Regions from separate parts of the Aquitalea sp. FJL05 genome, predicted to be linked through region 2. Evidence: predicted binding sites of a transcription regulator. Region 2 holds the regulator's gene; the other holds the start of a gene.
What was found. The regulator sigma-54, encoded in region 2, starts transcription at its own class of promoters, with help from an activator protein. The targets are predictions, from matches to a motif close to CTGGCACGCTTCATGCTT.
Positions count from the first base shown of each region.

Region 1: DBR44_RS06815 (dicarboxylate/amino acid:cation symporter) is a predicted target of sigma-54. The motif match lies at 2,681-2,698, and genes of this name have one in related genera.

Region 1 is NZ_QAJS01000006.1:423,758-427,968, forward strand. Features, by position in the region: gene DBR44_RS06810 (type II asparaginase) at 1-1,046, opposite strand, end outside; gene DBR44_RS06815 (dicarboxylate/amino acid:cation symporter) at 1,358-2,626, opposite strand; tRNA gene DBR44_RS06820 (tRNA-Ile) at 3,014-3,090, opposite strand; gene rpoD (RNA polymerase sigma factor RpoD) at 3,178-4,211, opposite strand, start outside.
Region 2 is NZ_QAJS01000006.1:302,965-307,175, forward strand. Features, by position in the region: gene DBR44_RS06200 (HAD family hydrolase) at 1-19, shown strand, start outside; gene lptC (LPS export ABC transporter periplasmic protein LptC) at 16-576, shown strand; gene lptA (lipopolysaccharide transport periplasmic protein LptA) at 566-1,123, shown strand; gene lptB (LPS export ABC transporter ATP-binding protein) at 1,120-1,851, shown strand; gene DBR44_RS06220 (RNA polymerase factor sigma-54) at 1,855-3,285, shown strand; gene hpf (ribosome hibernation-promoting factor, HPF/YfiA family) at 3,355-3,678, shown strand; gene ptsN (PTS IIA-like nitrogen regulatory protein PtsN) at 3,800-4,211, shown strand, end outside.

The sequences.
Region 1 (4,211 bases), 120 kb from region 2:
TTGGTGTCGTGGGTCTTGGTCAGGCCCAGCATCAGCAGAATGCGTGCCTTCTGTGCATTCAGCGTGTCGCTGACCACCAGATCTTCCTGATCGTCATTGGCCTCGCCGTTGCGGGCGACAATACCGTTGCCCACGCGCGAGCTACGCACCAGCACGACGCCTTTTTTACGGGCATCACGGAAGGCCGGCATCATCTGTGCGGCGATACTGCCATCACCCACACCAGCCTGCACGATGCCCTGGGCGCCGGCAGCGATGTTGGCATCCATGGCCACGCGGTCCATATTGGCATAGCCGTAAACGATATCCACGCGCGGCAGGCTGTTCAGCTTGCTCACGTCAAACTCGGTATCGGCCGTGTTCTTGCGGGTGGACATGCGGTAGAAATGCGGCTTGTTGTCCTGCATGTAACCGAGGTAGCCCAGTTCCGGCGTCTTGAAGGTATCGGTGGTGGAAGTGTTGGTCTTGGTCACTTCGCGTGCAGCATTGATCTGGTCGTTCAATGCAACCAGTACCCCCTTGCCGGCAGCATCCTTGCTACCTGCCAGAATCACGGCGTTGTACAGGTTGATCGGGCCGTCAGCACTGATGGCGGTAGACGGACGCATGGAACCAACCACCACCACTGGCTTCTTGCTCTTCACCACCAGATCCAGGAAATAAGCGGTTTCTTCGATGGTATCGGTACCGTGGGTAATCACCACGCCATCCACATCCTTCTGCGCCAGCAGTTCGTTCACGCGCTTGGCCAGCTTCAGCCACACTTCGTTGGTCATGCTTTCGCTGGCGATCTGGGCCACCTGCTCACCACGCACATCAGCCACCTTGGACAGCTCGGGCACGGCGGCAATCATCTTGTCCACGCCCAGCTTGGCAGCGGTATAACCGATGGTGGTGGTGCTGTTGGCACCGGTACCAGCGATGGTGCCGCCGGTAGCCAGAATCACCACGTGCGGCTTGGCCGCTTCGGCTGCATGGGCAGATTGACCACACAGGGCAGCCATCACGGCGGCGCTGGACAACAGCAGATTGAACGATTTTTTCATGTCTCTATCTCTTTGTAGAAAGACTAGTGGGGATGTCGTTGCCGGGAAGCAACTGGCTGCAGCGATCAGCCCCGCGTCCTGCCTGTCCGCCTGTATCGGCGGCTTGGGCAGGCCGGGGTCTGTCACTGGATTTTTATGGGGTCAAACGGTGGCAGGGCCTTAGAACTTGTTCAAAGTCTCGCGAGCTAGAGTGAGACAAGGCAAAAACGACTAAGGAAGCGGAATTTACATGAAGTAAATGAGCATTCCGCAGGCGTTTTTAACGCAGTATCACCGAAGCGCAGCAGACTAGGGACAGGTTCTCAAGGCGCTCAGGCCTGGTCTTCTGCCAAAGCCGGGTTGACATGCGCAGCCTCGGCATCGATATCGCCTTCGGACGCAGCCACCACGGTAGTGGCAATCGCATTACCCAGTACATTGGTCGCCGTGCGGCCCATGTCCAGGAAGTGGTCGATACCCAGGATCAGCAGAATGCCGGTTTCCGGCAGATTGAACATCGGCAGTACGGCAGCCACCACCACCAGCGAGGCACGCGGCACACCGGCGATACCCTTGCTGGTGATCAGCAGGATCAGCAGCATGGTGATCTGCTGGCCCAGGGTCAGGTGGATGTTGGCAACCTGCGAGATGAACAGCGCAGCAAACGAGGTGTACATGATGGAGCCATCCAGGTTAAACGAATAACCCAGCGGCAGCACGAAGCCAGAGATACGCTCCTTGATGCCAAAACGCTCCAGCTGTTCCAGCAGGGTCGGATAGGCAGCTTCGCTACTGGCAGTGGCAAAGCCCAGCATCAGCGGCATGCGAATGGTTTTCAGCAGCGCGAAGATCTTCTTGCCGACAAAGCCATAAGCCGCAGCAATCATCAGCAGCCACAGGCAGGTCAGCGCCAGATAGAAGCTACCCATGAACTTGGCGTACATCGACAGCACGCCCAGGCCATCAGCGGTAATGGTGGCGGCAACCGCACCAAACACACCTACCGGAGCAAACATCATCACGATATTGGTCACGCGCAGCATGATGCTGGCCAGCTGCTCCAAGCCTTTCATCAGGATGTCAGGCTTCGGACCCTTGTAGGAAGCGATGGCCACACCGAAGAACACCGAGAACACCACCACTTGCAGCACTTCGTTTTTCGCCATGGCGTCAAAGAAGCTGGTGGGGAACATGTGGGTGATGAAATCCTTCAGGTTCAGCGCAGTAGCCTTCACTACCGGAGCGGAAGCATCAGCCATCGGCAGGGTGTAACCCAGACCCGGCTGCAGGGTATTGGCGAAGATCAGGCCCAGGAACAGGGAAACCAGCGAGGCACCCATAAACCAGCCCATGGCTTTCAGGCCAACGCGGCCAATCGAACGGGAATCACTGCTGCCAATGCCATGCACCAGCGTGGACATCACCAGCGGGGCGATGATCATCTTGATCAGACGCATGAACACGTCGGTCAGGATGGAGAAGTAACCGGCAACCTCTTTCAGCTGCTTGGGATCGGTAATCGAGGTGTGACAGCCGTAGCCGACTGCGATGCCCAATACCAGGGCGATCAAGACCCACAGGGTAATCTTGTTGGTTTTCACGAGCGTTTCTCCAGAGTAACCCGGCTTTAAGACCGGTGTTGAGTCCGCTCGTATCAGCAGTAATCATGCCAGAAAAAATTCACAAAACAGCAAAGCAAGTCATTGTTTTTAAACAATAAAATTAAAAATACAATGACATGCATTCGGAAAGCCGAACAGAGGGGCCGAGGTGCGTTTGGAAACCCGACCGAACAGCTGGGGGAAATGCAGACACGAGCTAGCGTGGCAGCGAGCTAGACCCGCTGGCAAAGAAAAAGTTTCTGCAATGCAGCATCATAGCGGGCCACCCCGCACCTTGCCAGCCACGGCGGTCGGCAATGACCAAGCGATAGTAAAGCCAATAAAAAACGGCTTGCCGCGAAATCGCAGCAAGCCGTTGTCTGAATTTGGTGGGCCCTATCGGACTTGAACCGATGACCAAAGGATTATGAGTCCTCTGCTCTAACCAACTGAGCTAAAGGCCCGAAGGGGGGCATTATAGCAGAGACAAATAAAAATCCCCAAGCCCTGATGCAAGCGGCTTGGGGATGATGTCTGCCTACAAGGCCAGCTTACTGACCGCCCGGCTCATTATCCAGGAAGCTGCGCAGACGTTCCGAACGGGTCGGGTGACGCAGCTTGCGCAGGGCCTTGGCTTCGATCTGACGAATCCGCTCGCGCGTCACGTCAAACTGCTTGCCCACTTCTTCCAGGGTATGGTCGGTATTCATGTCGATACCGAAACGCATGCGCAGTACCTTGGCTTCACGCGGCGTCAGGGTGTCCAGTACTTCCTTGGTGGCGTCTTTCAGGCTGGAGTACATCGCAGCATCAGACGGTGCCAGGTTGTTCTGGTCTTCGATGAAGTCGCCCAGATGGGAATCGTCGTCGTCGCCGATCGGGGTTTCCATGGAGATGGGCTCCTTGGAAATCTTCATGATCTTGCGGATTTTCTCTTCCGGCATTTCCATCTTTTCCGCCAGTTCGGCCGGGTCCGGTTCGCGACCGGTTTCCTGCAGGATCTGACGGCTGATGCGGTTCATCTTGTTGATGGTTTCGATCATGTGTACCGGGATACGGATGGTACGGGCCTGGTCCGCAATGGAGCGGGTAATGGCCTGACGAATCCACCAGGTAGCATAGGTCGAGAACTTGTAACCACGACGGTATTCGAACTTGTCCACCGCCTTCATCAAACCAATATTGCCTTCCTGGATCAGGTCGAGGAACTGCAGGCCACGGTTGGTGTACTTCTTGGCGATGGAAATCACCAGACGCAGGTTGGCCTCGATCATTTCCTTCTTGGCACGCCGCGCCTTGGATTCACCCGCCGACATCTGGCGGTTGATTTCCTTGAGCTCCTTGATCGGCAACATGGCGCGATCCTGCAGCTCGGACAGCTTGGTCTGCTTCTCGATGATGGCGTACTTGAAGCGGGTCAGTGCCTCGCTCCAGGCTTTGCCGGAATCGATTTCGGTTTCCACCCAGGCGGTGTTGATTTCGTTGCCCGGGAAAACCTTGATGAAGTGGGTACGGTCCATGCGCACGCGGGTGACGCAGATGTCCTGAATATCGCGCTCGAAGGTGCGGATTTCATTGACACGGC
Region 2 (4,211 bases):
GGCCAGGTATCTGGCATGATCCGCTCGCACCGGCTGTTTCCCATCCTGCTGGTCCTCATCACCGGCCTGCTGACGGTCTGGCTGGATACCGTATCGCGTTGGGAGCCCAGCAAGCGCGAACTCGACCCCAACAAGCCGGAAGTCGTGGTTGATGCTGTCGTCGCTACCCGCTACGACCCCAAGGGCATGCTGCAGGAAAAAATGATTGCCAGCCGCATGTGGCAGTACCCTGACCGCACCGAGTCCTATTTCGAAACGCCGGACCTGCAAAGCTACAAGAACGGTGTACTCGCCTACCACGCCATTGGCGAAAGCGGGCGCTATAACAGCAAGACCAGACAGGCGCTGTTTGACAAGAAAGTCACGCTGATCCAGCCGGCCAGTGCAGAGCAGCCGGAAACCCGCGTGGTCAGCAGCAATATGCGTATCGATACCGTGCGCCACATCGCGCAGGCCGCCACGCTGACCCACTTCTATCACGGCAAGTCGAGCGGCAGTGCCGTCGGCTTCATCTATGAACAGCAGACCGGCCAATTGCAGCTGCTGTCCAATGCAAAGGTCACCTATGAAAAATAAATGCCGCACTTACGCCCGCCTGGCCTTGCTGGCGCTTTCCCTGTGCGCGGGCCACAGTGCACACGCCGAAAAGGCCGACCGCGACAAACCCATTGAAATCAGTGCAGATCGCGGCAATCTCGACCAGCTCAAGGGCGTTACCGTCTGGCAGGGCAATGTCATCATCGTGCAAGGCACGTTGAAACTGAACGCCGACCGCGCCACCGTCACCCAGGACAAGCAGGGCAACCAGACCATGCAGGCCACCGGGCGTCAGGTACTGTTCCGCCAGAAAATGGATGGAAAAAACGAATGGATTGAAGGCCAGGCCAACCAACTGGACTACAACACGGTCAGCCATGTCGCCGTCCTCACCGGCAATGCCCGCGTCAAGCGCGGCAACGATCTGGTCATCGGCAACGTCATCACCTACAACACCGAAACCGAGCTGTATGAAGTCAGCAGCGGCGCCAGCAGCAATGGCGGCCGCGTCACCGCCATCATCCAGCCCAAGCCCAGGGACACCACCGCCCCTGCCGCCAAGAAACCCGACGGAAACGCACCATGAGCGGCCCCAGCATTCTGAAAGTCGAGCGGCTGAAAAAGCGCTTCAAGAAACGTACCGTCGTCAAGGATGTCGCCCTGCAGATCCAGAGCGGCGAAGTGGTCGGCCTGCTCGGCCCCAACGGCGCGGGCAAAACCACCAGTTTTTACATGATTGTCGGCCTGATCGGCGCCGATGAAGGTGAAATCACCCTGGATGGCAGCAGCATCACCCACCTGCCCATCCACCAGCGCGCCCGCCTTGGCCTTGGTTACCTGCCGCAGGAAGCCTCGATTTTCCGCAAGATGACGGTGGAGGAAAACATCACCGCCGTACTGGAAATCGCCGGCTACAAAGGTGACAAGCTGGAAAAGGAACTCAGCCTGCTGCTGGACGACCTCAATATCGCCCACCTGCGCGAAAGCAATGCCCTGTCGCTGTCCGGCGGCGAAAGACGCCGGGTGGAAATCGCCCGCGTACTGGCCACCCGCCCGCGCTTCATCCTGCTGGACGAGCCTTTTGCCGGCGTCGACCCGATTGCCGTGATCGACATCCAGAAAATCATCACCTTCCTGCAACAACGTGGCATCGGCGTACTGATTACCGACCACAACGTACGGGAAACCCTGCGCATCTGTGACCGCGCCTACATCATCAGCGACGGCTCGGTACTGGCCTCCGGCGAACCGGAAGAACTGGTCAACAACGAGAAAGTGCGCCAGGTCTACCTTGGCGAACACTTCCACCTGTAAGCCATGAAACAGTCACTACAGCTCAGGGTTTCACAGCAACTCACGCTTACCCCGCAACTGCAGCAGTCGATCAAGCTGCTGCAGCTGTCCACCCTCGACCTGCAAACCGAAGTCGAGCGCTTCCTGCTGGACAACCCCATGCTGGAACGCGGCGACGACACCCCGACACAAGAAGGCAGCACCAGTACCAGCGACACGCCGGCGGCCGGAGAAGAGAGCACGCCCGCCTCCGACAGCAATGACAGCGACAGCAACCCGCGTGACGACAGCAGCGGCGAACTCACCGACTGGGGCAGCGGCAGCCGCCGCAACGACGGCGACGACGAGTTCGACCCCATGCTCAACGTCCCCTGCCCGGTCAGCCTGCGCGAACATCTGCTGGCCCAGCTGGGCGAACTGACGCTCCCCACCCGCGATCAGGCCATCGTGCAATTGCTGATCGAAGAACTGGACGACAACGGCTTTCTCAGCGTCGATCTGGAAGAACTGGCCAGTCATTTGCCGCTGGAACTGGAGCTGGAAGCCGACGAACTGATGGTCGGCCTGCGCCTGTTGCAGCAGTTCGATCCGGCCGGCATCGCCGCGCGCTCGCTGGCCGAATCGCTCTGCCTGCAGCTGGACCGTCTGCCACCGCAGGAAAACGGCCATGCCCTGGCGCGCAAGATCGTGGCAGAACACCTCGGTTTGCTGGGCAATCGCGACTATACCCGGCTCAAACGCCTACTCGGCGTCGACGACGCCGCCATCCGCCAGGCCCAGCAACTGATCGCCCGGCTGACCCCCCATCCGGCAGCCGGTTTCGGTGGCGAGGACGTGCACTACGTCATCCCCGATGTCACCGTGCGCAAACGCCGCGGCCGCTGGGTGGCCGAACTCAACAACGGTGCCGTACCCCGGCTGCGGGTCAACCAGCTGTATGCCCAGATGCTGTCGGAAAACCGTGCCGGTGCAGGCGAGCTTTCCGGCCGCCTGCAGGAAGCAAAATGGCTGGTCAAGAACATCCAGCAGCGATTTGACACTATCCTGAAAGTGTCGGAAGCTATAGTGGAAAGGCAGCAAGCGTTCTTTGAACACGGAGAAGTGGCCATGCGTCCGCTCATCCTGCGCGATATCGCAGACGAGCTGGGACTGCATGAATCAACCGTTTCCCGGGTGACTACCCAGAAATACCTGCTCTGCCCGCGCGGCTTGTTCGAGCTGAAATATTTCTTCGGCAGTTCCCTGGAAACCGACAGTGGCGGCGAATGCTCGGCCACTGCCATCAAGGCCCATATCCGCCGCATGATAGACGGCGAAAATACGGCCAAGCCACTTTCTGACAGCGCCATTGCCGACGAATTGGGTAAACAGGGCATGCAGGTTGCAAGACGTACCGTTGCGAAGTATCGTGAAGCTATGCAGATTCCACCGGTCAACCTGCGCAAGGCATTGTAGGACGCCTTGAAGAATATCCGCTTGCCCGGCCGACCCGACCGGGCAGTCAACACAAGAAGGAGTTAGGGTATGAACCTCAAAGTAACCGGTCTCCACCTCGAAGTAACCCCGGCCCTCCGCGAATTTCTGGAAAGCAAGCTGGAACGTATCACCCGCCATGTCGATCACGTTATCGACGTTACCGTCACACTGTCGGTAGACAAGCTGGTGCAAAAGGCAGAAGTCAACGTTCACCTCTCCGGCAAGGACATCCACGTAGAAGCCACCGACTCCGATATGTACGCTGCCATCGACTCGCTGATGGACAAGCTGGATCGACAGGTACTCAAGCACAAGGAAAAACAGAGCGAACACCGCGTGACTCCGCAGGTTCAACCGGAAGCCACCCTGTAATCACCTGACCGACGATGCGGGAACCCAGCGGGTTCCCGTTTTTATTTGCACGGAGCCTTTTTCATTTTGATGAAGGCAACGTAGAATTGGCCAGTTTTTGTAGCCGCGTGCACACATTCCTATGAGCCTGATCGGCAAAATCCTGACACAGGATCACATCCTCCCGGACCTGGATGTCGCCAGCAAGAAGCGCGTCTTCGAGCAGGTGGGCCTCCTTATCGAAAACACCCACGGCATTGCGCGCAGTGAAATTTTCGACTGCCTGTTTGCCCGGGAAAAGCTCGGCTCCACCGGACTGGGCCAGGGAGTCGCCATTCCGCATGGCCGTGCCCGTGGTCTGAAGGAAGCCGCCGGCATCTTCATTCGGCTGAAGAACCCCATCCCCTTCGATGCGCCGGATGGCAAGCCGGTGCAAAGCCTGTTTGTACTGCTGGTACCGGAACAAGCCACCGACCTGCACCTGCAGGTACTGTCGGAACTGGCCCAGCTCTTCTCCAGCAAACAGCTGCGCGAACAATTGCTGACTGCCACCA